DNA from 4 places in the Planococcus massiliensis genome. Region 2 is predicted to be linked to each of the others. Evidence: riboswitches for the same ligand, from Rfam matches in the RefSeq annotation. Region 2 holds a riboswitch; each other region holds the start of a gene.

Region 1 (7,895 bases), 1.5 Mb from region 2:
AAGCCTGCTTCTTGAAGAAGAAGCAAAGCGCGTCCCATGTTCGTTGCTTCGTTCGGTACGGCGATTTGTGATCCGTTTGGCAGTTCATCGATTGATTCGTATTTGTCAGAGTAGAGTCCCATCGGTGCAATCACGGTTGACCCGATCGGTACGATGTCGATATCATGTTCAGCTACAAACTCGTCGAAATAAGAGATGGTCTGGAAGGCGTTCAAGTCCAGTTCGCCTTCAGCAAGCGCCAAGTTCGGTGCCACGTAGTCAGAGAATGTGATGATTTCAAGGTCAATGCCTTCTTTTTCCGCTTTTTCTGCAACAAAATCCCAAATGGATGTATCGGATCCGCTAATTCCGAGCGTTATTTTTCTGTTTCCTTCTTCGCCTGAAGCATCATCGCCGCAAGCCGCAAGGACCAATGCCAATAATGCGAATAAAACCGTCAATGTAATTTTTTTCATGATGTATTCCTCCAATAAATTATTTGTATATAAGTAGAGCTAAAGAATCCGCTAACTGATATTCCGCAAAATAGCTGCGCTTTCCAGCGGGCTCCCGCCCAATTCTCCTCGTCCGCTTCGCTTCCTGCGGTGTATCGGTCGAATCGCTAAGCCGCAGGAGTCTCCGCTGTTTTGCTCCATATCAAGAAATCTCTTAGCGCCGGCGCGCCTCCGGGGTAGCGTTAGCATTAAGACTGGCGTTCTCCAGCCAGGCTTATTGTGATAGCTTCCCCAAAGCGCCGAGCGACTTTTATAAGGGATTCTTTTCTTCAACTTAATATAGTTAACTTCTTCGTACTTTCTTAGATAGCAAGTTGCCGGCAGACTGAACGCCTTGAACAAGAATAACGAGTATAGCAACGGTAATCAGCATGACGACTGTGTCGAAGCGCTGGTAGCCGTAAGTAATGGCCAAGTCTCCAAGGCCGCCGCCCCCGATAGCCCCCGCCATTGCAGATGCACCAATCAATCCGACAATCGCAATCGTTAAAGCGAGGACCAATGAACTTAAAGCTTCCGGGATGAGGAAACGGAAAATAATTTGGCCCGGCGTTGCACCCATCGCCTGTGCTGCTTCGATGACCCCTTTGTCGACTTCGAGAAGTGAGTTTTCAATCAGGCGGGCAATGTACGGCCCTGCATAAAACACTAGCGGCACGATGGCAGCGGCAGTGCCGATGGATGTACCGACAATCAACCGGGTGAGCGGAATAATCGCGACCATCAAAATGATGAAAGGCACTGACCGGAAAATGTTGATGATGACGTTCAGCACTTTTGAAACCGGTTCGTTTGCCAGCAAATGCCCTTTTCTAGTTACGACAAGCAAGATGCCAAGCGGGAAACCGATAATGATTGAGAATAAGAACGAAGCGCCGGTCATATAAACCGTTTCCCATAAGGCTTCTATTATCTGTTCGTTGTTAACTAGCATAATTTTTTACCTCCTCGACTTTGACCGAATCGCTGCGGATCGCAGTCAGCGCACGTTGGATCTCGCTTAAACTTCCCGAAAACTCAACAATCAAGTTGCCATATGGTTCGCCTTGCAGTTCCGTGATATTTCCGAATAGGACATTGAGATCAAGATTGAATTCGCGCGATACTTGAGACATGAGCGGCTGTCCGACTGACGAGCCTGTAAATTGGACGCGGTAGATGGAATGGTTCTGCGCTGGATCTTGGATTTTCGTCAACAGCGATTCCGGCAGCTCATCGTTCATGACCGAGCGGACAAATCGCTGAGTGGTCGGCTGCTGCGGATTGGTGAAAACTTCGTATACAGAACCTTGCTCGATGACTTTTCCAGCTTCGAGGACCGCGACTTTATCGCAAATTTCCCGGATAACTCCCATTTCATGAGTGATTAATAATATCGTGATATTGTATTCGCGGTTGATGCGCCGCAGCAAGTCCAAAATCGCCTGGGTCGTCTGGGGATCAAGGGCGGATGTAGCTTCATCGCAAAGGAGGACGGAAGGGTTGGTCGCTAATGCCCGAGCAATCCCGATTCGCTGCTTCTGTCCGCCGGATAGCTGATCCGGATATTTTTCCGCCTGATCCGCCAAGCCGACAAATTCAAGCAGGCTTTTCACTTGTTCTTTAATTTGGTTTTTCGGCGTTTTTGCCAAAATCAGCGGCATCGCGACATTATGGAATACCGTTTTTGAATTCAATAGATTGAAATGCTGGAAAATCATCCCGATGTCTTTTCGGGTATCGCGGATTTCTTTGCTGGTAAGGGTGGAAATGTCTTTGCCGTGGATGAGCACCCGTCCGTTTGTGGGGCGTTCCAGTAAATTGACTGTGCGGATAAGCGAACTCTTGCCCGCGCCGCTAAAGCCGATCACGCCGTATATTTCGCCGGTTTCAACAGTTAAATCGATGCCGTTCAATGCGTGGATTTCCTGTTTCCCGGAATGGTAGGTTTTTGTAACCCCCTCAAATTGAATCATTCAAATAGCCTCCTCATGCTGTTGCTGTGTAAATCGAAATCATACAAATCTGCAAAGAATAAAACAAAAAGAGCCCTCTTTTTTCCTGTCCATAAGAAAAAAGAGGGCTCCGTACTGAAACCATCTCAATTCTCATCTTCCAAATGCACATATATGCATTTGCAGGAATTAGCACAGTTTTCGCTAAAAGCGAATCCGCTGCCGAAACGTCATAGGGCCTGTCCCTCGGTTTCTCTGGATAAGAAAGTGATGTATCTATTCGATTTGTAATTCTCACTTTAGTGCGTCAACGCAGAAAAGTCAAGAAACTTTTTAAAAATAATTTAAAATTTAAAAAGCCGGCCATTAAACCGGCCCGGCTTTCTTGCGGAAGACAGAAGAAACTTTGCTTTCTGTTCCGTTTTTGATTCGTTTAATGTTTTCGATGTGTTTCCAGAAAGCCATGGCAAAAAGTCCGAAGGCTGTGAGAAGCGGCCAAATGCCGTCTGCTGGAAAATAGGCGATGGCGAACAGCATGCCATACAGGACGAGAACGCCAACGACCAAATAATCTGTTGCTAAAGCGCAAGCGACCAGCAGCAATCCGCCGGCAAGCCCCAGTTTCCAATCCAGTGCAAGCATGACGCCAATAATGGACGCAGTGCCTTTTCCGCCGTCAAAGTTCATATAGAACGGGAAGTTGTGGCCGATGACGACAGCCGCGCTCATAACAAACAGCAATGTCCAGGCCAATTCGCCAGATAAATTGAACTGATTTAATAGAATCTTTAACCCCAAGACAGCGGCGATTCCTTTGGAAATGTCGATCAAAGCGACAAGTGCGCCGAATTTCCAACCGAGAACAATTGCCGCGTTGGAAGCGCCGGAGTTTTTTACGCCTTCTTTTTTGACATTGATCCCTGAAATCAGCTGTGCGATGGAGGATCCGTGGAGTGAACCAATTAAATAACCAATTATAAGAGTGCAGGTAAACCAAAGAATCATCTCATCATCTCCTCTATAAAGTATTAAACGTTTAAAGAGAAGTGGAGGTTTCAAAATTTTTTGAATTATCCGCTTGACAAATGTAGACGATGTTTTTATACTGCTAAACAAGATGAAAAACTAAATCTGAATACTCTTATCAAGAGAGGCGGAGGGAATAGGCCCTATGATGCCCGGCAACCACCAAGCAATTGCTTGGAAAGGTGCTAAATCCTACAGATCGGCAACGGTCTGGCAGATGAGAGGAGGTATTTCCGTATATGACGGCCCTCTTCTTAACGAAGAGGGCTTTTTTCTATTCCCTCCTCGTCTTCGGTTTTCATCAATAAAAACTAGGAGGAATAAAAATGACAAATTTCAAACCCGAAACGCTTTTATTGCACGGCGGACAGGAACCCGATCCAACGACAGGCGCGAGAGGCGTAGCCATCCACAAAACCACTTCTTATGTATTCAAAAGTTCAGAGCATGCCCAAAATCTCTTCGGTTTAAAAGAAACCGGAAATATCTATTCGCGCATTATGAATCCGACGGTAGACGTTTTTGAACAGCGCGTCGCTTTGCTGGAAGGGGGGACAGCAGCTGTTGCCTTGTCTTCCGGGATGGCGGCCATTGCATTTTCTATTTTAAACGTCGCTGAGGCGGGCGATGAAATTTTGGCTGACAGCAATCTATACGGCGGTACGGTAAGCTTATTCTCCAACACACTTCCGCGCTACGGCATCAAAGTGAAATTTGCGGATGGAACAGATCCGGAAAACTTCCGTGCAGCCATCACGGATAAAACCAAAGCGATCTTCGGTGAAATTATCGGAAACCCAAGCTTGAATGTATTTGATGTGGAAAAAGTGGCGGAAATCGCCCACGAAAACCAAATTCCTTTATTGATCGACAATACGTTCGCTTCTCCGTACGGCAGCAATCCGATCGCTTTTGGTGCAGATGTCGTCATCCATTCCGCGACGAAATGGATTGGCGGCCATGGAACGACCATTGGCGGGGTTGTGGTAGACGGCGGAAAGTTCAACTGGAACAATCCGAAATTCCCGAATTACACGGAGCCGGATGAAAGCTACCATGGCATCCGCTACGGCATTGATGCAGAAGGCGCTTCATTTGCGACGAAGCTGCGTGTCCAATTGCTGCGCGATTTCGGTCCTTCACTAAGCCCGGAAAGCGCCCACGCTTTCTTGCAGGGACTTGAAACCCTGCATTTGCGAATTCCGCGCCATAATAGCAATGCACGGGTAGTTGCCGAATATCTTCAGCAGCATCCACAAGTCGAATGGGTTAATTACATCGGCTTTGAAAATCATCCATCCCATCAGCTGGCGAAAAAATATCTGAAAGACGGCTATGGTTCAATCGTGAGTTTCGGAGTCAAAGGCGGCCGTGAAGCCGGTCGCAAAGTGATTGATGGCGTCGGATTGTGGTCGCATGTAGCAAACGTCGGCGATGCGAAATCGCTGATAATCCATCCGGCATCTACTACCCACCAGCAATTGAACAAAGAAGAATTGGAGGGGGCAGGGGTCACAGAAGAATTGATCCGCTTGTCGGTCGGGCTTGAAGATCCGGAAGATTTAATCGCTGATCTGGAGCAGGCCATTAAATCGGCAGTGCTTGAAAACGTCTAGGAGGGGAAACGGATGACCAGTGTATCCATCGGCAATTTGGTTCTTGAATCTGGAGAAGTCTTGGAAAATGCAGAGCTTGCCTTTGAACGAACCGGCAACGAAGGCGGTCCTGTTGTTCTCGTTTGCCATGCGTTGACGGGAGATCAGCATGCAGTAGGGACCGCAGATCTTCCAGGCTGGTGGTCCGGATTGATCGGATCAGGAAATGCCGTGGACACCAATGTTTTCCAAGTCATCACGTTCAATGTGCTAGGGGGCTGCAACGGCTCTACCGGCCCCTTGTCCACCAATCCCAAAACAGGGAAGGCTTATCGTTCCGCTTTCCCGGCGATTACGATAAAAGACATGGTCCAAGCGGAATATCAAGCGTTGAAAGAACTCGGGATTTCACATTTGGCTGCAGTTATTGGAGGCTCGCTTGGCGGCATGAAAACCTTGGAATGGGGAAGATCCCATCCGGAATTTGTGGACATTATTTTTCCGCTTGCGGTAACCCCCTATTATAGTGCCTACGGCATCGCCTTCAATTACATCGGCATTCAAGCGATTGAAAACGATCCGCATTTTAAGAACGGCTATTATAGACAGTCATCTGATATAAAAGGCTTTGAAGTGGCGAGAATGGCCGGAATGGTGACATACCGCAGCAGCGAAATGTTCAATCAGCGCTTTGGCCGAAAACCTTTTGGGCACGTCTATGACGTAGAATCCTACTTGGGGTATCAAGGGCAGAAACTGGCGAACCGCTTTGATGCCAATAGTTATTTGACGCTCTTAAAAGCGATGAACACCCATGATATAGGCGATGGAATTCTGGATGTGGAAATTTTTGCGCTATCGTTTACGCACGATTTTCTTTATCCGAGTGAATTGATGGTTCCATGGCTGGAATCTCAGCCTCGGGCCGCTTGGGAAATCATCGAAACAAAGTTTGGACATGATGGATTTCTGGTGGAATTTGAAAAATGGAGCGGCTTTATCAGAAAAAAACTTGAATATGCAATCATGTCTAAATTATCAACCTGATTAATTTTGACAGACGAAAGACAGAGAAGCTTTTCCAGCTTCTCTGTCTTTTTTATATTTTTTTATTATTTTTGGTGATTTATTGCAGAGGAACAAAAACATTCAATAATTAAAATGAAAAAATAATTGGAAATTAAAAGAAAAAACCTTGGTATCAAGATTGGCAATTGCGAATAACTAAGCTCAAAGTCTTGAGTATTTATCTCTATTGAATAACTCTTGAATTCGAGGTTTTTTAATAATGAAAAAATTGAAAAAATGATTAAAAAGTCCCGATTAAAAGAAGGGAATGAAAGGTATAGAAGCAAGGTAAAAGGATAGAGCAGCATTATAAGGAGGATGGTCCCAAAATAAAATGAAAGGATAATGAATAGTTGGCATTGTGACACGGAAGGGTAAAAAATACCTATGAGACTTTTTGTCTGTAAAAAGTACATTTTTACAAAAACGATTTTGACAGCTTTATAAATTTAATGATAAGCATATAGAGGAAATTAAAATATAGATAAAAAGTGAAGGATAATATTGCCAATTTTATTAAACGAAGAAAATTTTAGCAAAGAGCAAAAAGTTTCCTGCTAATGCCGAGAAGTAGAGAAATAGATGCCTAATGCCAAGGGAGTGCCAAAATGATTGAATCCAAAAGAAAAGCAATTATCTTTTTCGTGCTAGCTGCCATTCTAGCAGGAACGGCCGGTTTCCTGACATTATCGAAAGTGAAGGAATTGAATAACGATTTGGGGACGATGGTCAAAGTCTATGCGGCCAAAGGGGATATCGCTTCTCGAAGCATCATCACACCGAAAGACGTAACTGTCGAAGAGATACCAAAAAAGTTTTTAACCGACCAGCATATTACAAGCACGGATGACCTCCAAAATAAGGTATCCGTTATCCCTTTATCAGCAGGGGACTTCATAACGAAAAATATGTTGAAGCAAGCTTCCGCAGTAATGGAAGAGAATAATCGCCTCATCACTTTAATGGCTTCGGATCGTGTGTTTTTCGACGAAGAGCTGGAAGCCTTGGACCGGGTTGACATTATCGTCTCTGTCCGTTTTGACAATGAAAACAAAACACAGATTTTCATGAAAGACGTAAAAGTGGCGCGTGTAGCCAATGACAATAAGAAGTTTGCTGGCGTGCAGCTGGAAGTTTCACTCGAACAGGCACCTAAGTTAATACATATGCAGAATTATGCAGATAGTGTCCGCATTATCAAAGCGAATGTCGGTGCTGGCAAAGAAGACCCGCCGGAAACGGACACAGCTGCTGAAACGGAAGCTGCCAAAGAACCGGCAGAAAAAGCTGGAGAAAAACCGAAAGAAGAAAAACCTAAAGCAGAAGAGAAAAAAGAAGCAGACAAGAAAGAACAGGATGACGCAGCCGAAACGTCTCCGGAGAGCTGAGGGATTTGGATATGAAAGAATCGAAACTATTGATTGTCGGACAGAAAAATGAATTATTTACATTGCTCACTCGGCAGTTTGAAGGTGAGTTTGACTATATGTGGCTTGACCCTACCCATTTGCGTTCGGAGCTGAAAAACGTGGATCCGGCGCTCGTTCTTTTATTGCACGAACCTGGGAAGGACTTGGAAACCCATGCCTATCTCCAGCAAGAACTTAACGGGACGCCGGTGGTCTTTGTGCACGAAAGCCACGATTTTCAGTTATTCCGCGATCTGGTAAGAGCGGGGGCAATTGATTATTTCGTCATTCCTGAAGATTTGAATGGCTTGGAAAACCAATTGGCGATTATGCTTGCGCGGCTTGAAAAGTCTCCAGAAAAAGAAAAGC
Region 2 (7,895 bases):
CTTCCAAATACATGCGCAGTTCATCTATTTGAGTGGGAAAACGGTCTACATCCCGTTTCCGGCCATCATTCAGCGCGTAGCTCGCCCGCGGCATCCCGCCCGGCGCCCGGCCAACTCCGACGTCAATCCGTCCCGGGTATAAAGTTTCAAGCAGCTTAAAGTTTTCGGCCACTTTAAACGAAGCATAATGCGGCAGCATGACGCCTCCTGAGCCGAGCCGAATGGTATTGGTCACCGCCCCTAAATGGGAGATTAAAATTTCGGGTGAAGATCCTGCAAGCGTCGTTGCATCGTGGTGTTCAGAAACCCAAAATCTCGTATAGCCCCATTTCTCCGCCATTTGTGCAAGCTCTGCCGTTTCCTTCAGCGCCTGCTCGGGTGTAAGGCCTTCTGAAATCGGTGATTGGTCTAATATGCTGTAGGCTAATGCCATGTCATCCCTTCTCTCACAAAACTTATTGCACCACGTATCCTAACGAACGCAAAACATTTTTGATGAATAAATGCGAAGAAATGAAAATGTCTTCGCGTTCAGGCTCCTGGAATAAATCATGGTAGCCGTTTGTCCATTCTTTATAGCTGAATTCCTTCAGGTTCTGCTGTTTGAGCCAACGTTTCGCCATTTCTTTATCGGTGATGATGTCCCGTTCTCCTGTATGGATAAACACCGGAATATCCGGAAATGCCCCTTTGCTTTGGGCCAGCTGCTTCAAATACGATTGAAGTTCATGATACCAGCCAACTGAAATCTCAGTCCTGTAGAAAGGATCCTCTTTTTCCTGCTCGATCACTTCCTGGTTCTTGGTCAATTCTTCAATGGAAATATGGTGATTGATCTTTACCCGCGATGTTACTTTATGAAAGCCGGTCAAGGCATTCGAGAATTTAGAAGGGGTCTTGATCAATTGCAGCCAAGGCGATGTGAAAATAGCGCCGGCGATGTTTATTCTATTTTTGGAAAGCACACCCATCGCGAGAGTCGCACCTAATCCTTGGGCCACGATAAATACCGGCAATTCATTTTCCATCGCCACTTTCACAGCTGTTTTGATGGATTTCTCATATTCGTCAAACGATTCCCGGTGAGCGCTCTCATTTCCAGCATTTTCGCCATGCCCGGGCAAATCGCCCATGATGACGTGGAAGTTCGCGCCGCGCCATTGATCGATTTGCCAGGCATAGCGCAGATGATGTTCATATGCACTGTGTACAAGGACCACTACCGCTTTCGCCGGTCCGATCGATTCCCATTTCCACATGTATTGCCCCCCTTTCCTTAGCGCAGCCTGCAACGTGCATTTGACCTTTGCGCTTATTTTGATAGGATTAATATTATCTTATCTTTTTTACTGGAGGTTTTCCATGATTTACCCATTCAAAGACAAGCATCCATCTATTCATCCTTCGGCTTTTATCGCTGACCATACAACGATTACAGGCGATGTTGTAATCGGTGAAGATTCATCGGTTTGGTTCAATACCGTCATCCGCGGCGATGTCGCACCTACCATTATCGGCAAGAAAACCAATATCCAGGACCTGTGCATGCTTCACCAAAGCCCGGGGAACCCGCTGATTTTGGAAGACGAAGTGACCATCGGCCATCAAGTGACTTTGCATAGCTGTAAAATCCGCAAAGGGGCACTGATCGGAATGGGTTCCATCATCCTAGACGGAGCAGAAGTGGGAGAAGGTGCATTTATCGGCGCTGGCAGCCTTGTTCCGCAAGGCAAAGTCATCCCTCCTGGCATGCTGGCATTTGGGCGGCCGGCAAAAGTGGTGCGCGAGCTGCGCGAAGAAGACATCGAAGACATGCAGCGCATCGTCCGCGAATACGCTGAAAAAGGCGCTTACTATAAATCGCTTCAATAGAAAAAAAGACGGCTGAGCAAAATTCGCTCAGCCGTCTTTTCTCTTTATTATTGGGCGGATTGCTCTTTCAAAGCAGCTGCTTTGTCCGTGCGCTCCCACGGAAGGTCGATATCCGTGCGGCCGAAGTGGCCATAAGCTGCCGTTTGTTTGTAGATTGGACGGCGAAGATCCAACATTTTGATGATGCCTGCTGGGCGAAGATCAAAGTTTCCGCGCACAAGCTCAATCAATTTGTTTTCTTCTACTGTGCCTGTTCCAAATGTATCAACGGCAATTGATACGGGATGTGCGACGCCGATTGCGTAAGCAAGCTGCACTTCACAGCGTTCAGCAAGGCCGGCTGCGACAATGTTTTTCGCTACATAGCGAGCGGCATAAGCTGCCGAACGGTCCACTTTCGTTGCGTCTTTCCCGGAGAAAGCTCCGCCGCCGTGGCGTGCATAGCCACCGTAAGTGTCTACGATGATTTTGCGTCCTGTAAGGCCGGCATCTCCTTGTGGTCCGCCGATAACAAAACGGCCAGTCGGGTTAATGAAGTATTTTGTTTCTTCATCGATCAAGTGTGCAGGAACCACTTCGTTGATGACATATTCTTTAAGATTGCGCTGGATTTGCTCAAGCGTCACTTCTGGGTGATGCTGCGTCGAAATGACAATCGTATCTACACGCAATGGTTTATTGTTTTCATCGTATTCGATCGTTACTTGCGTTTTCCCATCCGGGCGCAAGTAAGGAAGAATTTCTTCTTTCCGCACTTCTGCAAGGCGGCGCGCCAATTTATGCGCCAAAGCAATCGGAAGCGGCATGAATTCTTCGGTTTCGTTTGTTGCATAGCCGAACATTAAGCCTTGGTCCCCTGCTCCGATATCGTCCATTTCTTTATCTGTCATTTGGCCTTCACGCGATTCAAGCGCTACATTGACTCCGGCAGCAATGTCCGGTGATTGTTCGTCAATCGCTGTCAAAACGGCACTTGTTTCAGAATCGAATCCGTATTTTGCACGGGTATAGCCAATTTCGCGAACGGTTTCACGAACGACTTTCGGAATGTCAACATACGTAGAAGTCGTGATTTCTCCTGCGACTAAAACGAGTCCAGTCGTTACGGTTGTTTCGCATGCAACGCGTGCATTTGGGTCTTCTGATAAAATGGCATCCAAAATGGCGTCTGAAATCTGATCGCAAATTTTATCCGGATGCCCTTCTGTTACTGATTCTGACGTGAATAATCGACGGTTTGTCAAAATGTGTTCCTCCTTAGATCCTGCGAGATTGCTCTCGAAATTGATACGGTACTCGTTTCCCATGTCAAGTCCGTTCCCAAAAGGGATTGAACTTTAAGCCGTTGTGGCTCTTGCACACGAGGATTAAGGGCAAAATTTCATAAAAAAATCCCTTCCATCATTTGCATGAGGAAAGGAGAAATCATCAGCAGCACCTTTCACTCTTATCATCCAAGGCCTAAAAGCCTTGCTACAGGTTTGGCACCATCGCTGCAAATCGCAGCAGGTTGCCGGGTTTCATTGGGCCTGACCCCTCCACCAGCTCGGAATAAGAGTATCCGTTCAATTTTTCATCATACGGAATGTGCAAAGCGATGTCAACGTTTTAATGACCATCCGTTTGAATAAAAGATATTATAGGTTTATTGGCCTTCAAAAAGCACATTATTTTCGTTTTTTTCGATTCCACCCGTTATTAGTATAGACTATTTAATACAATGTGTTATACTAATCTTCGAATATACATCCTCCCCATTCGCAATGGGAATAACCGAAAAGGAAGGTACATATAAATGAATCCAGTGAATATTAAAAACAACCTAAAGGATCTTTTAAATGGCCAAAACGTGCACGTCCAATTATCAGTTCCACAATTAGTGGAAGCTGCAACATCCCGTGGGGAAGCGGTATTGACTCGAGAAGGCGCTGTAGCAGCTGAAACCGGCAAATATACAGGCCGCTCGCCAAAAGATAAGTACATCGTTGATGAAGCGATTTCGAGAGACAAAATAGACTGGGGCAATGTCAATCGCCCGATTTCTTCTGAGATTTTCGAGAATTTGTATGCGAAAGTCATCGACCATTTGAAGCAAAAAGATGCGTTATATGTATTTAAAGGCTTTGCCGGCGCAGACCACGAATCACGCTTGGCGATCCAAACCATCAATGAATACGCGTGGCACAATCTGTTTGCGCATCAACTATTCATTCGCCCGACAAAAGAAGAGCTGGCTGCGCACGAAGCGGAATTTACGGTTGTCTATGCACCGACATTCCATGCGGATCCTGCGGTTGATGGAACAGATTCTGAAACGTTCATCATCGTTTCGATGGAAAAGAAAATCATTTTGATCGGCGGAACAGAATACGCAGGCGAAATGAAAAAATCCATCTTCTCGATTATGAACCATATCTTGCCGGAAAAAGGCATTCTTCCTATGCACTGCTCAGCGAACGTTGGCAAAGACGGCGATGTTACGTTATTCTTCGGATTGTCTGGTACAGGAAAAACGACTTTATCCGCAGACGGCGACCGCAAATTGATCGGCGACGACGAGCACGGCTGGTCGGATAACGGCGTTTTCAATATCGAAGGCGGCTGCTATGCGAAGACCATCAATTTATCGCGTGAAAACGAACCGCAGATTTATGACGCGATTCGTTTCGGATCGGTTCTTGAAAATGTTGTAGTGGATCCGGAAACGCGCATCCCTGATTATGACAATGGTTCCCTAACTGAGAATACACGAGCAGCTTATCCGATTCAAGCAATCGATAATATTGTAGACCCGTCTGTAGGCGGACACCCTAAAACGATCGTGTTCTTGACGGCGGATGCATTTGGCGTCTTGCCTCCGATCAGCAAACTATCAAAAGAACAGGCGATGTACCATTTCCTAAGCGGCTATACATCGAAGCTTGCCGGTACAGAACGCGGAATCACGGCACCTGAAGCAACATTCTCAACATGCTTCGGTTCACCATTCCTTCCGCTTCACGCAACGGTGTATGCTGAAATGCTGGGTGAGAAAATCGACGATCACAATGTCGATGTTTTCCTAGTGAATACAGGCTGGACTGGCGGCGAATACGGCGTCGGAAACCGCATGAAGCTTTCTTACACACGGACGATGGTGCGTGCAGCCATGAAAGGCGAATTGCACAACATTGAAACCGAAAAAGAAGCAATTTTCGGCTTGGAAATTCCAAAAGAAATTCCAGGAGTTCCGACTGAAGTGTTAAATCCGCGCCATGCATGGGCAGACAAAGAAGCATACGATCAAAAAGCAAAAGAACTTTCATCTAAGTTCCAAGAAAACTTCAAAAAGTTCGGCACAGTTGATCCAGCGATCAGCCAACTTGGCGGACCGGCTCCACTGTCATAAGCAAAAAAACGGAAAGAAGCTCTCCAGTTAATATGGAGAGCTTCTTTTTTATTTCCTGGTTCCAATCGGTCAACTTTTTTCCTGCTCTTTCATCCATATAGTCAATGCCTTTGCCACTTTGCGGTTCGCTGCCGGCGGGAAGAAATGCGTGTATTCCGGGAAATACCAGGTTTCATGCGGTTGATCATTCATCTTCAACGCTTCTTCCAATAAATAGGCCTGCGCAGGAAAAACATTTTCATCTTGCAGCCCGTGAATGATTAAGAATGGCATATGTGCTTCTTCAATCCGAAGCAATGGATTCCGTTCTTCAAACGCAGTCAAGGCTGTGTTTGGGGTACCGCCGTACAAGCGTTTCATCATGCGGCGCATATCCGGGCGCTCTTTATATGTGAGCACGGTATCCGTCACGCCTGCCCAAGTCACCACAGAAGCAATATCATCCCGCAAGACAGCTGTCCAAAGCGCCATGATGCCGCCGCGTGAAAATGCCAATAGATGGACCGGCCCTGGACATTTCTGCTTGAGCACCTCCACGGCATGGACCGCATCCCAGCGGTCTGCCCCTGCAAATTCGTCGCGCCCTTCTCCGCCGCGGTTCCCACGGTAATAAGGCGCAAACACGGTAAATCCGTATGACGCAAATTGCGCAATACGAGCCGGGCGCACCATACCGATCGATTGGATGCCGCCCCTTAAATACAGGATGCCGCTCGTGCTTTCCCTATTCACCGGTTCAGCGAGCAGCCCTTTTACTTTAAGGCCTTCCGACCAATAAACGATTTCCGTCAACTTGACTTGCGGATTAGGCGAAGGATAACGTTTCGCCGATTCAATCTTCCCATTTTCCAAGCGCTTTCACCTTCTCCATAATTTTCAGCATTCCAGGATCTTTCATAAGGAAACTGAAATTTCCTGTGTCCTCTAATGTCTCTTTCAATACGGCGCCTTTTGTCTCCAACAAATTTACCGAATCGATTCGCTCCACTTTGGCAGCAAAAACCGTTTTGCAGAAAGCTGGCTCGTCATAAACGGCGTATGCGGCAAACCATTCCAGCTTTTCCACTACGCCTCCTGTTTCTTCATATACTTCCCTGGCGGCGGCTGCCTCTAAACTTTCGCCCGCTTCCACTTTACCGCCCGGAAATTCGATTCCACGCTGTGGATGGTCGGTCATTAGCCATTTTCCCTCGTGCTTAGCAATCACCAGCACATGCTTGCTTGGAATTTCAAAGCTTCCGGGTACAAAAGAAAGTTCACAGGGCAGTCCGTTTAAATCTGTATATTTCATCATTTCACCTCTTTGCCATCAAAAAAGCGTACACTCGTTAAAGTGTACGCCCGAGTCCTTCTATTTTACTTCTTTTCGCCTAAGAATGCAGAAAGCATCCAAGAATGCTTCTCTAAGTTCTGGTGGATCGCGTTCAACATATCTTCTGTCATGTCGTCCCCATCCGCTGCTGCAAGCTCCATGCCTTTTTTCAATGATTTCATGATTTTATCGTAATCGCTGACAATGATATCGACCATTTCTTCTGCCGTTTCTTTGCTTGTCGCTTCCTCAACGACTGAAAGCTCCAGCTGTTCCTTCATCGTTGCAACCGGTTTGCCGCCAAGCGCAAGCAAACGTTCTGCAATTTCATCCATATGAAGCGTCGCTTCATTATATAATTCTTCAAATTTCACGTGAAGCGTAAAGAATGACGGGCCTTTTACGTACCAATGGAAATTATGTAATTTCGTATAGGCTACTGACCATGTTGCGACTTGCACGTTTAATTCGTGGTTTAATTCTGCTGACATTAAAATCACTCTCCATTTGTATTTGATAAGCTCTTATACTTTATTTATACCTCCAATCTGCCTACAATAAACATAAGGAAATACCCTCTTGAAAGAAGATGAGCGATTATGAAAACTGCGTTAATCAAGATATTCCGCTTTTATCAGCGGTTCATCTCGCCGCTGTCACCGCCGAGCTGCCGGTTCTATCCGACTTGCTCGCATTATGGAATCGAAGCTGTGGAAAAGCACGGTGCGTTCAAGGGCGGCTATTTAGCCATACGCCGCATCCTGAGCTGCCACCCTTTCAATAAAGGCGGAATCGATTTTGTTCCGGAAGAATGGCCACCAAAAAAATAATTTTGGTGGTTTTTCTTGTGTTTTGAAAACGCATCGTGTAATATTCTCTAAGTAAATAAAACGTAACCGTTACATTTTGGAGGAAACTCATGAAGAAACTTATTCCCTTGTTTATCCTGGTTTTATTATTGGCCGCTTGTGGAGACGCATCTTCCGGCTCACTACCTGAACCGGAAGCCGATTCGAAGCTCCATGTCTATACGACCGTCTATCCGCTTACCTACTTTACGGAACGGATTGGCGGCGATGCCGTTGCCGTTGAATCCATTTATCCCGCAGGATCCAATGAACATAGCTTTGAACCGACCCAGCAAGACATGATCGCGCTTGCTGAAGCGGATTTGCTGTTTTACGTTGGCCTTGGCCTGGAAGGATTTATCGACAGCGCCCAAAAAACGCTGAAAAATGAGAAAGTCGAGTTTGTCGCAACCGCTGATGCCATCACGGATGAAGAATTGGTTGCGGCGACCAGCCACGAAGAAGATCATCACGG
Region 3 (7,895 bases), 470 kb from region 2:
GCTTGAAAAAGAAGGCGGGCTGATCATTGGCGGTTCCTTCAACTCCGGTGCTTTGTTTGGCGGAGATTATTTTGACTACAAAGAAATCACGCCTGAACAGAAAAAGAAAGTCGAGCACTTTACAGAAGTCGCCAAAAACCACGGCGTAAATTTAAAAGATGCAGCGATCCAGTTCTCCACAGCACACCCAGCTGTGAAAGCTGTCGTAACGGGTTCTACACGGCCGGACCGTATCAAGGAAGACCTGCAGGCATTGAACGCGACGATTCCCGCTGCGTTCTGGGAAGAGCTGCTTGAAGCGAAGCTGATTTCTCCAAAAGCGGTCTTGCCAAAATAAACACTTCATGAAAAAAGGAGAAGGAATCCGAAATGGCACCTGTGCCTTTCGGGTTTCTTTTATGGTTGGAAAATCCGTTATTACGTAAGCTAGAATTCTTGTAGTCGAGAAGCGCCTATGCTAATTTGGATAAATGAGCCAAAAGAAAAGGGGAATACAATAGATGAAACCAGAATTCAATGCATTATTCGAAGAAATCACATTGCCGAACGGCGTCGTTTTGAATGACCGATTAGGCGTTGCACCCATGACAACATACTCAGGAAATCCGGATGGTACGGTATCGGACGAAGAATTGCTTTACTACCGCCGCCGCTCGAATATCGGCAGCTTGTTCATCACTGCCTGCATCGCCGTTTCAGAGAATGGCATCGCATTCCCGGGACAATTCATCGCGTTCAAGGAAGACCTGATTATGCCACGTTTGAAGCAATTGGCCGCTGAAATGAAAACTAACGGCAATAAAGCCATTCTGCAAATGCAGCACGGTGGACGCCAAGGGCAGCCGGAACTGATTGAAGCAAATGAAACGGTAGCACCAAGTTCAGTTGGGGGAACGCCTGAGAAAGCAGCACCCCGTGAATTGACAGCTGAAGAAATCACGAACATTATCCGTGACTTCGGCGAAACGACGCACCGTGCAATCGAAGCCGGTTTTGACGGCGTGGAAATCCACGGAGCGAATACGTATTTGCTTCAGCAATTTGTCTCGGAAGCGACCAATCGCCGCGAAGACGAATGGGGCGGAAGCTTTGAGAACCGTTTGAAATTCCCGCTCGCTGTTCTAGCAGAAGTGAAGCGCGTAGTGGCAGAATTCGGAAATGAAGAATTCATTATCGGCTACCGGTTGTCTCCGGAGGAATACAGCGATTTGGGTGTTGGCTATACGATCGAAGAAACAAAAGTCCTGACTGAGAAGTTAATCGTAGGCGGCATCCACTATTTGCACGTATCGTTGATGGATTATAAAAAACGTCCGCATAACGAAGCGATTGAAGGGACAATTGTGGAGATTCTGTCTAAGCAAATTGCAGGCCGCGTGGCGTTCGTCGTTGTCGGAAACATAAGAAAACCGGAAGACGCCGTTGCAGCACTTAAAGAAGGCGCGGATATTGTCGTGATGGGCCGCCAAGCATTGGTTGATCCGGAATGGACGGAAAAAGTGAAACAAGGAAAAGAAGACGAGATTTTCCACAGTGTTCCAAAAGAGCGCAAAGGCAAGCTCGATATCCCGGGACCGCTTTGGCAGTTGATGTCGATGTACAAAATGGTCGAAATCGAAGAAGAAGTGAACGTTTAATTTTTGATAACTTTCAAAACAAGAGGCAAGCGCCATTTTCTCAGCGCTTGCCTCTTTTATTTATTTTCCGAAAATCTCTTCAGATATTTCGACGATATAGCGAAGCTTGTCCCATTGCTGCTGTTCAGTGAGGATATTGCCGTGGTGGGTTGAGGCAAATCCACATTGCGGACTGATGCATAGCTGCTCAAGCGGGACATATTTGGCCGCTTCTGCTACACGTGCTTTAATGATTTCTTTGTCTTCGAGTTCGCCGTTTTTCGAAGTAAAGACACCAAGCACCACTTTTGGCCCGCCAGCGGGAATGTGTTCAAGCGGTTGGAAACTGCCGGAGCGGTCGTCATCGTATTCCAGAAAGAAGCCGTCCACTTGTTCTTTGGCGAATAGGGTCGGGGCGATCAGCGCGTAGCTTCCTTCAAATGCCCAGTCGGACTGGTAGTTGCCTCGGCACAGATGGGTCGTTACGGTAAGGTCTTCCGGTTTGCCTTCAAGGACGCCGTTTGCGACGCGAAGTGCAAGATCGATCAAGTATTCGCGGCTATACTGGCCGTCGTTGAACGGGATATCCGGAGACGATAAGCCGGCAATATAGACATCGTCAATTTGAATATAACGGGCGCCTAAATCATAGAACGTTTTAAAAGCATCGCGGTAAGCTTGGATCACGTCTGTCGCGTAGTCTTCAAGATCCGGATAGAGATTTTTGTCACGGATGCCTTCATTGAAGAATTGGTTCGGACTTGGAATTGTCAGTTTCGGGATTGCACGGCCGCCGACAATTTCTTTGAACTCGGTAAAGTCTTTGATAAAAGGGTGATTGTCGTTAAAGGAAATTTTGCCGATATTCCGCACATCATATGCTTCCGTTTCAACATTTTTGAATCGGTAGCCCGTTTCCGGCGTATAGCCTTCAAAACCGTTGATATGGGCCATGAAATCAGTGTGCCAGAATGTTCGGCGGAATTCGCCATCAGTCACAGCCTTTAAACCGACTTCAATTTGTTTGTCGACGATGCGTTTGATTTCAGTCGTTTCCACTTCCCGCAGCTGTTCCGCTGTGATAATGCCTTCTTTAAATTCTTTTCGTGCTTGGTGGATGCTGTCCGGACGGAGGAGGCTGCCGACGTGATCTGCTTTGAACGGAGCATTAACTAAAGTTTTCGGTGTTTCGGTAATTGGGTTTGTCATGTGGAATTCCTGCTTTCTGTTTTTAGTTTGGGTCAAGCTTGTTTTACAGGGCTCTCATGCAAATGAAAAAGAGCCCTCTTCAATAAAGAAGAAAGCTCCCGCCAGGAAATCTGTTCTTCTCATCTTCTAGGCTCTCGCCTATTGGAATTAGCACCTTGCCCGTGGGCGGTTGCTGAGACATCGTAGGGCCAAATCCCTCCGTCTCTCTTGATAAGAAATCGATTATTCAGTTTGTTGTGATTTGATGTTTATAACTATAGGCCAGTTCGGAAGGAAATGCAAGGATATTTGGAAAATTTATTTTTCTAAATGGATGAAGCGAACATCAGCAGAGCGTGAGGCGTCTAAAAATGCTGCCTGTAACCACCCGGTTATACTACAATAAGTGGAGAGAAAGAAGAAAAAGAGGGAATCGAAGATGGAGAAACAAACGGCATTCTTTAAAACAAAATGGAAGTATCTATTGGCTGTCGCCATTGCGTTTGCAGTCGGCGGAGGCATCGGGTTCTTACAATCCCCAGCCCATAGTTCTACAATCGAAAATCAAAAAAAGCAGGAAAAGCTCGAAGTGGCGACTAAAGATTTGGCAGCAGAAGTGGAAATGTTGGAAGCGGCGAACAGCGAGTCTAATGAAAAAATCAATAGATTGAAAGCGCAAATGAAAAAAATGGAGACACCTTCGCAGCAGCAGGCAGTCGCTCGCGCAAAGAATTTCTTGAAATACTCGCCTTTTTCAGAGAGTGGGTTGATTGACCAATTAGTGGTTGAAGGCCATGGCGAGGAAGATGCCGCATATGCAGTAGATTCCATAGAGGATAAAAAATAGACGCTGAGCTCCCGGTTTTTAGGGAGTTTAGCGTCTTTTATGAGGAGAGGATTAATGGATATCCCGTTTTTTAAAGTTTCCGCCTCTGACTTCAGCGACGTCATAAACCGCTACGAATGCATTTTTGTCGATTTCGTAGATGATTTCTTTCATTTTGCTGTCTTCTAAACGGTTGATAATGCAAGTAATTTCTTTATACTGATCGTTTGTATAAGCACCTTTTACCAAGCTGTAAGTGGCATTTCGGCCAAGGCGGTCGTAAATCGTCTGCACAAGAAGATCGGGTTCTTGTGAAATGATTTTATACGTTTTCGAGCCGCTGAAGCCTTCTTCAACCAAGTGGATGACTTTGGAAGCGATAAAATAGGCGATTCCGGAAAGGAAAGCCCCTTGCAGTCCGAAAACGAACGAAACGACGATAAAGACAAATAAATTTAAGAATAAAATCATGTCACTCGTACCGAACGGCAGTTTGCGAGCAAGCAATACAGCGAGCATATCGATTCCGTCTAAAGCGCCGCCATTCCGCAAAGCAAGGCCCATTCCGAAACCGATGATGATTCCTCCGATAACTGTGACGAGCAGCGTATCGCCTTCGATGATGGTTGGAATGTGGTGCATGACGGTTGTCGCATAAGCTAAGGAAGCAATGCCGGTAATGGAGTAGATGGCAAAGCTTTTCCCGATCTGTTTATAGCCGAGATAGACGAACGGAATGTTGAGGACAGCGATCAGCAAGCCAAGCGGCAAACCGAATAATTGCGAGCCGACGATGCTGAGGCCTGTGACGCCGCCGTCTGAGACATTGTTTGGAATTAATACAGCTTCAAGTCCATAGGCTGTGATAAAGGCACCGATGATGATCGGCAATGCTTTTTTGATGATTCTTCCGATGCTCATTTTACGTTTTTGGGGTATTGCACTCATATACTATTCCTTCTTTCCAGCAATTTCTTGAATATCTTTTACTCTAACTATTAAATATAAACTTTTTTATCTTATTTTAACAGAGAAAATGGGGAAATAGCAGGACATGAAAAATCGCAATCTTTCTTTTTATAAACAGAAAATTCTGTTTTATTTAAGGCGTTAGGCATGTATAATTGACCTGGGAAGTAGTTAGACTTTCTCCATACCTGAACACCTTGCTTCCTAAATTGAGGGAAATCCAGGGGAAGGGCGGAATGTTGATGATTGAGAATCTGTTTTATTCACAAGAAAATCACGGGCCATTTGAGATTTATGAGCTGGGGGATTTTGAGTTGGAAGAAGGTGGCCTGATTCCTAATTGCCAATTGGCGTATGCGACGCATGGGCAATTGAATGAAGCGAAAACGAATGCCATTCTGATACCGACTTGGTTTTCAGGAACGAGCAAAGATTACGAATCTTATATCGGGGAAGGCAGAGCGCTTGATCCGACGGAATATTTTATCGTGGTGGCCAACCAAATCGGAAATGGCTTGTCGAGCTCACCGCATAATAGCCCGGACGCGATCAGCATGAGCGGTTTCCCGAAAGTGCGGATTGGGGACGATGTGCGGGCGCAGCATCAATTGATCACGGAAAGATTCGGAATTGAAGAGTTGGCTTTAGTGGTCGGCGGTTCGATGGGGGCGCAGCAAACGTACGAATGGGCCGTCCGTTTCCCGGATATGGTAAAACGGGCGGCGCCGATTGCCGGCACTGCTAAAAATACGGTCCATGATTTTCTTTTCACGCAGACATTGATGGATGCCATCACTTCGGATCCGGGCTGGAACGGCGGCAATTACACGTCCCATACAGAAGTGGCGGACGGCTTGAAGCGCCATGCGGATATCTGGGCCGTTATGGGCTTTTGTCCGGAGTTTTTCAATCAGGAAAAATGGGATTTGTTTGGCGTAGCCTCAGTGGATGAATTGGTTGGCGGATTTTTGGAGCCGTTTTTCCAAGCGATGGACCCGAATGCATTGCTTGCCATGGCATGGAAATGGCAGAGAGGCGACGTTAGCCGGTTAGCGGACGGGAACCTTGAAGCGGCGCTTGGGCGCATAAAAGCTGTCACGTATGCCATGCCGATCGATACCGATATGTTTTTCCCGCCAAGCGATTGCGAGCGGGAACAGAGAATGATTCCGAACAGCGAGCTCCGGGTGATTACGAGCATTGCCGGTCATTTTGGATTGTTTGGCGGCGAAGGGGAAGCGTACCACGGGCAAATCGACCGCCACTTGAAAGAGCTGCTTGCGGTGCCGGTTAAACAAGGTGTCCATGATTGATCAGACTATAAACGCATTTCGACCAACTCATCGAGGGGAACGATAAAAGAAAAATATACGGAAAAAAGCGGCCTTCAACATGAAGGCCGCTTTTTCATTTCGTTAACGGTGTTGGTGTACGTGTTTATGGCTTAATGCTTTTAAGCCGATTTTCGCAAGCTTTTCATGGCCGGCTTTGGTCGGGTGAATGTCTCCTTTGATCAAATACTTCGCTTGGTTATCGCCAAATGCCTGGTAGGAATCGGCCAATTTCACATTCTTATGCGAGTTAGCGACGTCTTATTACATGGCGTTAAGTTCCGGCAAGTACAGATCAGCGACATTATGAAATGGGCTGTTTAAGTGGAACAGATTGTATAAGTTGTACAGCATAACTTTCGTTTTCGTCAACGAGCGAATTTCTTTGACGATGTTTACTCAAAGTGTAATCCCCTGTATGTAGAATGTCTGTAGTTAGAAAATAATTTTTTATTAAAGTAGCAAATTAATAATATTTTTTATTGTGCAACTTACCGGATGAAACATTTCAATAAAAGGGTATAGGGAAGAAAACTGGAAAGGGTGATGGGGAATGAAAGCAAGATTGAACTGGAACGGTGGAATGGCTTTTGATGGCTTGACGGAATCGGGCCACCGGGTGCTGCTCGATGCGGGGGAAGAAAGTGGGGGCGCGAATAGCGGGCCTCGGCCGCCTGAAGTATTATTGCATGCGGCGGCGGTTTGTACCGGAATGGACATTGTCTTAGTGCTCAATAAAATGCGCTTAAAAGTGGATGAATTTTATATGGATATCGAAGGCACTCGTGCTGAAGAACATCCAAAGCGTTTCACTGAAATTGCCATCACGTATTATTTAAAAGGCGATCTTCCGGAAGACAAAGTCATTCGGGCAATCAAACTTTCAAGCGAAACGTATTGCACCGTCATTCATTCACTTAATGCCGCGACCAGCTATCATTATGCGATCAATGATGAACCTGTAAAAACATTGGATTAAGGAAGGCAATTCAAAAAACACCTCCGATAAAAATCGGAGGTGTTTTTGTATACCGTTTATTACGGGTTTGTTGACCAAAGGCCAGCTGATTTCAAGAGAACGCGCGGGTGGAGTTTCAATTGCGCCACCATCATTTCAGCCAAATCTTCCGGCTGCAAGACTTTCTCCGGATTGCCGTCTGTCAGGTTGCTTTCAATCGCAAGATCCGTAGCCACGGTGCTTGGCGTCAAAGCCGTTACGCGGATGTTGTGCTTTCTGACTTCCAGCATCAACGATTCCGTTAATCCCATCACGCCGAATTTTGATGCGCTGTATGCGCTTGTGACGGGAGCACCTTTTTGTCCGGCTGTTGATGCAACGTTGATGATATCGCCTGATTGGCGTTCGATCATTTGCGGCAATACTGCGCGGGTTGCGTAATAGACACCCATCAAGTTCGTATCGATCGTGTTTTTGAATTCTTCAGCCGACAGCTCAAGGAATTTACCGAATTTGCCGATTCCGGCATTGTTGATCAAAATGTCGATCGGGCCCAGTTCCGCTGTGATGTGTTCGACGGCTGCATTGACCGCTTCCTGATCGGCCACGTCTGCCACAGCATATACGGTTTTCACCCCGTATTGCTCAAGTTCCGCGGCTGTTTTTTCCAAGTTGGCTGCCGTACGTCCGACTAGCCCTACATTAATGCCTTCTGCGGCAAAAGCCATAGCTGCTGCGCGTCCGATTCCTCGGCCGGCTCCCGTAATCAAAGCTGTTTTTCCTGTTAAGTTTTGCATCTATCTCGCTCCTCTATTTATAAAGAAATAAGTTCCATTCATTAGTGTAGCAAAGCGCGGCAAAAAAACTAACTGAAGTGCTCAGGAAATAAGAAATACTGCAGGAAAAGTTCCTGCTGCGATCAGATCGGGTTTATTCGGCTTCTGCAGCGACTTCGATATGCTGGAAAGTTGCGACATCGAACAAGCCGCGGTCGGTCAATTTCAAGT
Region 4 (7,895 bases), 1.6 Mb from region 2:
CAAGCACATGCTCATATTGAAAGCAGGAAAAGCATCGGAAAAGTGATGCTGCTGCCCTGAATGCATTCTTATTTGACTGCCTTGCCTTGGATCTGGCAAGGCAGTTTTTGTTTTAACACCTGCATTTCCGCAGCAAAATCAGCCGGGAAATTAGGCGTTTCGTCCAGCACTGTTTATCGATGGGCTGAAGAATACAAGATCGAACTCAAAAAATATTTAAAAAGAAAAGAATGATGAATTTTCAAGACCGTTCTTCCGCGATCGATGGCTGAAGGCGGTCTTTTTAAATTATGGTTGAAGTTGAGTAAGGAAAGGTATATTTATATAGTTAAATTTAATATTTTTTGAATAAATATACGGAATTGAAAATAAGGATAGAAAATCCTTTGATTCGCGATTAAAGCAGATGAATCAAGGGTATTACGAGGTAAGCAGTAATCTGGAAAAAGTGTTTTCAATAAATATTACATAAATATACGGAATTTTTATTACAACCTAATGATATTTTACTGTAAAATTTATTGGTTTTCGGGTAAACTGAACTCTACTCTAAAAAAAGGAAGATGATAGATGAAGAAAAAAAGCTTAACTGTAAAAGTTTTAACTGGATTGGTCTTAGGGGCAATTGTCGGTTTACTCATCAATTTGTTTGCGCCTGGCTCATTTGAGACTTTAAATACATACGTATTTGTCCCTGTTGGACAAATCTTCTTAAGTTTGATCAATATGCTCGTTGTTCCGTTAGTTTTCTTTTCCATTGTCCTTGGGACGGCGGGTCTTGGGGATCCGGCAAAATTGGGGCGCATCGGTTTGAAAACGATTACTTACTTTCTAGTGACAACGACAATCGCTATCGTGATTGGCCTTTCGCTGGCATCAGTAATTCAACCAGGGCTTGCTGGCGATTTTGATTTACAAGGGGCCTCTTTTGAATCTGAAGAAGCGCCATCAGTAGTCGATACTTTATTGAATATTATCCCATCCAATCCGTTAGCTGCGTTGACGGAAGGCAACATGCTGCAAATCATTGTTTTTGCCGTTTTTATTGGTTTGGCTTTAACGGCGTTAAAAGAAAAAACGTCTGGTTTGCTTAAATTGATGGAGCAAGGCAATGAAGTGATGATGTATTTGGTCGGAATCGTGATGAAGTTCGCTCCGTACGGTACATTTGCATTGATTGCAACAGCTGTCGGTTCGCAAGGATTTTCAGCGATGAAAGCGATGGGAGCTTACATGCTGGTCATATTGGCAGCATTAGCACTTCATGCAGCCGTTACTTATGGCGGGACAATCGCCCTTTTAGCTAAGAAAAATCCGATTTGGTTTTTCAAAAAGTTTGCTCCTGCTATGACTGTCGCATTCAGTACGTCAAGCAGTACGGCTACCCTGCCGGTTTCGATGGAGGTAGCTCAAAAAGATTTGGGTGTTCCGAAGTCAGTCAGTTCGTTTGTGCAGCCGCTTGGCGCAACCATCAATATGGATGGGACAGCGATCATGCAAGGCGTAGCAACGATGTTCATCGCGCAAGCTTACGGCATCGATTTGACGGCTATGGAACTGGCGACAGTTGTCTTGACTGCGGTACTCGCAAGTATCGGTACAGCAGGGGTTCCTGGAGTCGGCCTTATCATGCTTGCGATGGTATTGAGCAGTGTAGGCCTTCCGGTAGCAGGAATCGGTTTGGTAATCGGGATTGACCGTCTATTGGATATGACCCGAACTGCGGTCAATATTTCAGGCGATGCGGCATGTGCCGTTTATGTAGCAGAAACTGAAGGCAAGAGAGAGATCAGGAAACAAGAAGCAGAAGCGTAAAAAATGACAGCCTCCTTTCGTTTTGCGGCGAAAGGAGGCTGTTTTAAGTTATCTGAACTTTTGATGATATACTGTCTTTAAAAGCAGAAGCAGGAGGCGAAGAGATGAACGATATCTGGAAAATCCGATACAAATTGCACAATATCCGGGTAGAGAAAAATTTAAGGAGCCAAAAGCTTTATGTAGATGGCGTTCTGCAGGATGAGCAAATCGGTTTTGCCCTGAGTTCAAGATTGTTCGGCAAGCTGAAAAATGAAGACGGAGAAACAGAAGATATTAAAGTTTCCATCGGCATCAAGTGCCTGGAAGCACAATGTTTGATTTTTATAGGAGAAAAATTGATTTATTCCACCAAAGTGCAATGGGAAGGCTGAAGAGAGATGCAGATATGCATCTCTTTTTTTCTTTGGATGAATCAGAATTGCTTACATCTATCTACGCCTCAAGTCCTGCAAGGAAAAAGTCCAGCGCCCGATGCTGTTATTTTCTGCTGAGGCTAAACTGAGAATAACTTATTAAACGTTGCTGGGACAGGCAGCTTAAGAGGAGATGAAGCAATGGATGTCTATATTATTTTCACGGATACCAAAACTCCTTTATCGAAAATGATCAAAGCGTATACACGCCATCCTTACAGTCACGTATCGTTAGCGTTCAGTTCTGATTTGACAGAGGTGTACAGCTTTGGCAGAAAAAATGCAGACAATGCTTTTAACGGCGGCTTTGTAAAAGAGGACATGCACAACCATCTATTTCAGCGTGCACATTGTGCAATTTTCAAATGCCCGGTTGATGCTAAGGGGCTCAAAGCGATGAAGAACTTCGTGTTTGCCATGGAACAGGAGCGCGACCGCTACAAATACAATGTGGCAGGATTGTTTGGAGTGGTGGTGAAACGCGGGTTCGGAGGCGAGAATTCGTTTTTCTGCTCCCAATTTGTAGCAGAAGTGCTGCGTCAAGGCAGAATCGAAATTTCGCAAAAGCCTTCCCGATTAATGATGCCGCGAGATATTTTCTGTGCGGATTTTCTGCAGCTTGCTTATAGTGGCCCCTTATCGTCTTATCCGCCATTGGTTTCTGAACAGCCATGCAAAATGGAAAATACTATGTTGATGGAGGCTCTATAACATGAAAAAAGTACTGATATTTCCGCTATTGAACAGTATGCCTTCCGGCCATCATCAAGTGGCGGAAGCAATGAGTGAATTCATCCGAGACCATACTGGGGAAGTCCAATGCAAAAAGGTGGATTTATTGAGCGAATGGAATGCAAAAGTGGAATCGGTAACTGTTAAGGCCTACTTAAATTGGATACGGAGAGCACCCAATTCGTATGCATGGATTTATCGGCAATTTGCCTATAAATCGTCAAAAGAAAAGAGCCATAAAACGTATGAATGGCTTTTCATGAAAAAAGTCAGCGAGATTTTAGAAAGGGAAAAACCCGATTTAATCATTTGCACACATGGGTTTCCGTCGATTTTCATCAATAAGTTGAAGAAACAAGGAAAATGCAAAGTCCCTTGCCTGAATGTGTACACGGATTTTTTTGTGAATGATGTATGGGGAAGAGAATGCATCGAATATCATTTTGCTCCAAACGAAGCGATAAAAGGAGCGTTATGCCAGCGCTATGGAATTCCGGAAAACCGTATTTTTGTGACAGGCATACCGGTAAGTGAAAAGTTCAGCCGTCAGGAAGAGCGGCATTCCACTAAACGGCTAACCGTTTTAGTTTCCGGAGGAAGCACGGGACTGAGCGAAGTCTTGAACCAGCTGGATGAAGAGGTTAACGAGGAAAAATGGAATTTTCAAGTTCTATGCGGAACCAACAAAAAACTTCAGCAGAAAATTACCGCTTTAAACCATCCGGCGATCCATGCGATCCCCTACATTTCTTCAAAGGAAATGATGAATGAGCTGTACAGCAAAGCGGATGCTCTTGTGACAAAACCGGGAGGCGTCACCGTCAGCGAAGCGCTGCGGAAAGAGTTGCCGATTTTTATTCCGGCGGCTCTTCCGGGCCAGGAGGAAATCAATCTGGCTTACTTGCTGGAGGAAAAACTGGTGTTTGCAGTGCCTGAAGGACGCAGGCTGATGGATTTTCTAGACGAAACTTTGGCGGATGAGGAAGCCATTGGGCGTTTCCAGAAGCGCATTAAAGCTTATAAAAATTCTTTGAGCCTGAAGAACTCGGATGAAATTTACATGGAGCTCGAAAAGATTTTAGTGGGCAATTAAAGGACTGGAGAGTGGGCGGTATGATTGAAGGAATACTGGCTTTTCTCGAAAGTTTGGGGATGAAAGGATTATTCAGCGTCATGTTTTTGGAAGGATCTTCTTTGCCGTTTCCTGGAGTGGCGCTGGTGATAGCTTATGGCGGATTATTGAATCACGACTTGCCGGCCACCGCTTGGTTGTCGGCAGGACTGGCAGCTTCGTACAACCTGGCGTGTTTGATTCCCTATTTCCTGGGCAATAAATTCCAAAACATCTTTCAGAGAAAATTCCATAAAGGGTTAAAAAAAGCATCCGATTTGTTTCGCCGCTACGGCATATGGAGCATTGCGATTTCGCGGCCATTCGGCATCGGCAACTACATTTCCTATTTGGCTGGCATAAGTAAAATTCCGCTTGGAAAATATGCGGTGCTGACTTTTATCGGCATTTACCCGTGGTGTTTTGCTATGCTCCGCATTGGGCATTATTTTAACGGGAATTATGAGGCGTTTACATCTTTTATGTCAGCCAGTCCAATTCCCATTTACGGCTATCTGGCTGCTGCCTTGGGAGCAGCGGGCATTTGGCTGTATCTGAAAGCGAAGAGTCAGAATAATAAATTTAAAGCTTGACACCCCTAATCCCTAGTATTATGATAGGCATTAATCGAATAAACTTATCCAGAGAAGCCGAGGGACTGGCCCGTTGACGCTTCAGCAACCTCTGACATTGTCAGAAAGGTGCTAACTCCAGCAAGAAGATTTTTTCTTGAGAGATAAGGACAGGACCTATTAGATTTAATGGCCTTCTTTTCTTGATATCGAGAAAAGGAGGCCATTTTTCATTTTTGAATAAAATTTTAATCAGAGAGGAAGAATCAGATGAGTGAAGTTGTAATTTTATCAGGCAGCCCTTCAAAGGACTCCAGATCTGAAACAGTATTAAAGCATTTAGGAGGGTTATTGGAGAGGAAAGGAATTTCGGTCACCCATATTTCAGTGAGAGACGTTCTGAAAGACGATTTGTTCGAAGGGCGTTTCGATAGTCCGGCTATCGATGAAATCAGCGCGTTAATCCACCAGTCACGGGGCGTTATTGTAGGATCACCCGTCTATAAAGCAGCCTATTCAGGTGTGCTAAAAGCATTGATTGATCTCTTGCCGCAGGATGTTCTGCAAGCGACTCCGGTCTTGCCGTTGATGACGGGAGGCAGTTCCGCTCACCTTTTAGCGCTTGAATATACATTAAAACCGCTGCTTGCGAACTTGAAGGGACAAAATTTGAAAGGAATCTACTTAGTCGACAGCCAAATTGATAAAACGAATCCGCATGAGCCGATCATTGAAGCCCAAGTGGAGCAGCGTTTGAAAAAACAGCTGGATTATTTCTTGGAGATTATTGAAAGACAGCCTGTCACGAGCGCTTAAAACGAAAAGGATTTTTGAGGAGGAGAAGCTATTGGCGAAAAAACGGATTTACTTGAACGCTTTTGACATGAATTGTGCCGGCCATCAATCCCCAGGATTATGGACACATCCAGAAGATCGCTCTCATACGTATAAGACGAGCGAATATTGGATTGAATTGGCAAAGCTTTTGGAACGCGGCGGTTTTGACGCCATTTTTCTGGCAGATGTACTCGGAACCTACGATGTTTATAAAGGCTCACGCGATGCGGCAGTGCGGCAAGGTGCACAGTCTCCGGTAAACGATCCTGCGTTAGTCGTGCCATTGATGTCTGCCGTGACAAAACATTTAGGCTTCGGCGTTACCGCTTCGACGACTCACGAACATCCTTACACATTTGCGCGCCGGATGTCGACATTGGACCATTTGACGAATGGCCGCGTCGGCTGGAACATCGTCACTTCCTATTTAAAAAGCGCTGCGCTCAATATCGGGCTGGAGGATCAAGTGAAACACGATGAACGCTACGATATCGCGGCAGAATATTTGGAAGTCTGCTACAAGCTGTGGGAAGGCAGCTGGGAAGAAGACGCCGTTGTTTTGGACAAAGTGAATGGCATCTACGCCGATCCGGAAAAAGTCCATGACATCAATCATGAAGGGAAATATTATAAAGTGCCCGGCGCCCATTTAACGGAACCTTCCCCGCAGCGGACGCCAGTCCTGTATCAGGCGGGGGCATCCAAAAAAGGAGTGGAGTTTGCCGGACAGAATGCAGAATGCGTCTTTATCGGGGCGCCGACCATCCAAGCCGCAAAGCGGTCAGTGGATAAATTGCATGAGCAGATCGAACGTGCAGGCCGGTCCCGTGAAGAAGTGAAGATCTTAACGATGCTGACGCCGATTGTCGGAAAAACGGAAGAAGCAGCATGGGCAAAATACGAAGAGTACAAAAAACATATCAGCCATGAAGGGGCGCTTGCTTTATTCGGCGGATGGACGGGAATTGACTTGTCGAGCTATGCCCCTGACCAGCCCTTGGAATACATTGAGAATGACTCTATCCAATCAGCGTTGGAAAACTTCACAAGAATTGATGCGGAAAAGAAATGGACAGTAGACGACATCAAGGAATTTGTGGGAATCGGCGGCATGAGTGCATATACGGTGGGTTCACCTGAACAGGTCGCTGATACTTTGGAGCAATGGGTGGAAGAAGCCGGAGTGGACGGCTTTAATATTGCCTACGCCATAACACCGGGAACATTCGAAGATTTTATCGAATTGGTGGTGCCGATTTTGCGTGAACGGGGCTTATTGCGGGCTGAATACGAAGGGAGCACATTGCGTGATCGCCTGTTCGGCAAAGGGGACCGGCTGCCTGCCCATCATCATGGAAAAAAGTTTTCCTTGGAGAAAGCAGAAGTTCGTTAAAAACCTTATGCAAATTTAAGGGAAGCCATGGAGAGCCTTCAATGCTCCATGGTTTTTTAGCGTGAAAAAAAAGAACTTCAATGAATCAGCTAGTAATTTAGCGATTTATTCTGTATGTTTATTATATTCAGATAAAGTAATGGGGGATATAGAATGAGACCGATTATTGGAATTACCGCATCAAAAGAATTAGGGCACGACCATTATTCAATCGAGCAGGCTGATACCGAAGCTATTATGCAGGCAGGGGGGCTGCCAATCATGCTCCCGCATTTGCGGAGAGAAGAGGAAATTGAGCAGATTGCCGAACATATCGACGGTTTGTTTGCAGCAGGCGGATATGACATCGATCCTACCTTGTTTGGGGAAGAGCCGCATCCGAATTTAGGTGTGATTATCCCGTCCCGCGATGCTTTTGAACTGCAGCTGATGAAGAAAGTGCTGGAACTGGGAAAACCGATTTTAGGGGTTTGCCGAGGCGCACAGATCCTCAATATTGCGGTTGGCGGAGATATGTATCAAGACATCACCGATCAAATCGAAGGGGACTTGCTGCAGCATAAACAGCAAGCGCCGAAATTCCACGGCTCCCATTTCGTTCACGTACCGGAGGGTTCTTTGCTGAACCGGTTGACCGGGAGCGTGAAACTGACAGTGAACAGCCGCCATCACCAAGCGAACCGCCGGGTTCCGGATTCGTTTTTGATCAGCGGCAAGGCAAGCGATGGTGTAATTGAAGCGATTGAAAGCACGGAACACCGTTTTGTCCTCGGTGTCCAGTGGCATCCGGAAAATATGGCGATTGCATCGGATGAAGCTTCTATGAAGATTTTTAAAGGGTTCATTGAAGCGTGCATGGAAGAAGGGAATGAGTAAATGAAGATTATTGATACGCATTGCGATGCTTTACTAAAACTTCAGTTAGCCAAACGCGGCACTTTCTACGGCAAAGAACCGTTGAATTTCACGAACTCTGATCAACTTGATACAAATTTTCAGCGTTTGCAGGCAGGCGGCGT

The links. Region 2 has a riboswitch for S-adenosylmethionine ahead of metK (methionine adenosyltransferase). Riboswitches for the same ligand answer to the same signal wherever they lie in the genome.
Region 1: it holds a riboswitch for S-adenosylmethionine, as region 2 does, so the genes downstream of both, BN1080_RS03430 (O-acetylhomoserine aminocarboxypropyltransferase/cysteine synthase family protein) here and metK (methionine adenosyltransferase) in region 2, are expected to answer to the same signal.
Region 3: it holds a riboswitch for S-adenosylmethionine, as region 2 does, so the genes downstream of both, BN1080_RS13440 (5-methyltetrahydropteroyltriglutamate--homocysteine S-methyltransferase) here and metK (methionine adenosyltransferase) in region 2, are expected to answer to the same signal.
Region 4: it holds a riboswitch for S-adenosylmethionine, as region 2 does, so the genes downstream of both, ssuE (NADPH-dependent FMN reductase) here and metK (methionine adenosyltransferase) in region 2, are expected to answer to the same signal.

What each region holds. Positions count from the first base shown of each region.
Region 1 is NZ_CCXS01000001.1:672,378-680,272, forward strand. Features, by position in the region: gene BN1080_RS03410 (MetQ/NlpA family ABC transporter substrate-binding protein) at 1-455, opposite strand, end outside; gene BN1080_RS03415 (methionine ABC transporter permease) at 778-1,428, opposite strand; gene BN1080_RS03420 (methionine ABC transporter ATP-binding protein) at 1,418-2,449, opposite strand; SAM riboswitch class I at 2,579-2,694, opposite strand; gene BN1080_RS03425 (glycerol-3-phosphate acyltransferase) at 2,795-3,433, opposite strand; SAM riboswitch class I at 3,567-3,678, shown strand; gene BN1080_RS03430 (O-acetylhomoserine aminocarboxypropyltransferase/cysteine synthase family protein) at 3,781-5,070, shown strand; gene metX (homoserine O-acetyltransferase MetX) at 5,083-6,096, shown strand; gene cpaB (Flp pilus assembly protein CpaB) at 6,726-7,505, shown strand; gene BN1080_RS03445 (CpaE/TadZ family protein) at 7,517-7,895, shown strand, end outside.
Region 2 is NZ_CCXS01000001.1:2,214,606-2,222,500, forward strand. Features, by position in the region: gene BN1080_RS10935 (LLM class flavin-dependent oxidoreductase) at 1-433, opposite strand, end outside; gene BN1080_RS10940 (alpha/beta fold hydrolase) at 456-1,259, opposite strand; gene BN1080_RS10945 (gamma carbonic anhydrase) at 1,363-1,872, shown strand; gene metK (methionine adenosyltransferase) at 1,920-3,116, opposite strand; SAM riboswitch class I at 3,317-3,430, opposite strand; gene pckA (phosphoenolpyruvate carboxykinase (ATP)) at 3,668-5,260, shown strand; gene BN1080_RS10960 (alpha/beta hydrolase family protein) at 5,330-6,112, opposite strand; gene BN1080_RS10965 (NUDIX domain-containing protein) at 6,093-6,551, opposite strand; gene BN1080_RS10970 (Dps family protein) at 6,617-7,063, opposite strand; gene yidD (membrane protein insertion efficiency factor YidD) at 7,172-7,402, shown strand; gene BN1080_RS10980 (metal ABC transporter solute-binding protein, Zn/Mn family) at 7,492-7,895, shown strand, end outside.
Region 3 is NZ_CCXS01000001.1:2,687,933-2,695,827, reverse strand. Features, by position in the region: gene BN1080_RS13450 (aldo/keto reductase) at 1-337, shown strand, start outside; gene BN1080_RS13445 (NADH-dependent flavin oxidoreductase) at 501-1,637, shown strand; gene BN1080_RS13440 (5-methyltetrahydropteroyltriglutamate--homocysteine S-methyltransferase) at 1,698-2,825, opposite strand; SAM riboswitch class I at 2,942-3,042, opposite strand; gene BN1080_RS13435 (Ltp family lipoprotein) at 3,244-3,651, shown strand; gene BN1080_RS13430 (YitT family protein) at 3,703-4,578, opposite strand; gene BN1080_RS13425 (alpha/beta fold hydrolase) at 4,836-5,912, shown strand; gene BN1080_RS17260 (SGNH/GDSL hydrolase family protein) at 6,015-6,161, opposite strand; gene BN1080_RS13420 (OsmC family protein) at 6,484-6,909, shown strand; gene BN1080_RS13415 (3-ketoacyl-ACP reductase) at 6,969-7,685, opposite strand; gene ade (adenine deaminase) at 7,819-7,895, opposite strand, start outside.
Region 4 is NZ_CCXS01000001.1:620,160-628,054, forward strand. Features, by position in the region: gene BN1080_RS03115 (quinone oxidoreductase family protein) at 1-60, shown strand, start outside; gene BN1080_RS03120 (dicarboxylate/amino acid:cation symporter) at 571-1,815, shown strand; gene BN1080_RS03125 (hypothetical protein) at 1,920-2,189, shown strand; gene BN1080_RS03130 (hypothetical protein) at 2,373-2,942, shown strand; gene BN1080_RS03135 (MGDG synthase family glycosyltransferase) at 2,944-4,056, shown strand; gene BN1080_RS03140 (DedA family protein) at 4,077-4,667, shown strand; SAM riboswitch class I at 4,709-4,817, shown strand; gene ssuE (NADPH-dependent FMN reductase) at 4,917-5,462, shown strand; gene BN1080_RS03150 (LLM class flavin-dependent oxidoreductase) at 5,494-6,876, shown strand; gene BN1080_RS03155 (gamma-glutamyl-gamma-aminobutyrate hydrolase family protein) at 7,030-7,752, shown strand; gene BN1080_RS03160 (dipeptidase) at 7,753-7,895, shown strand, end outside.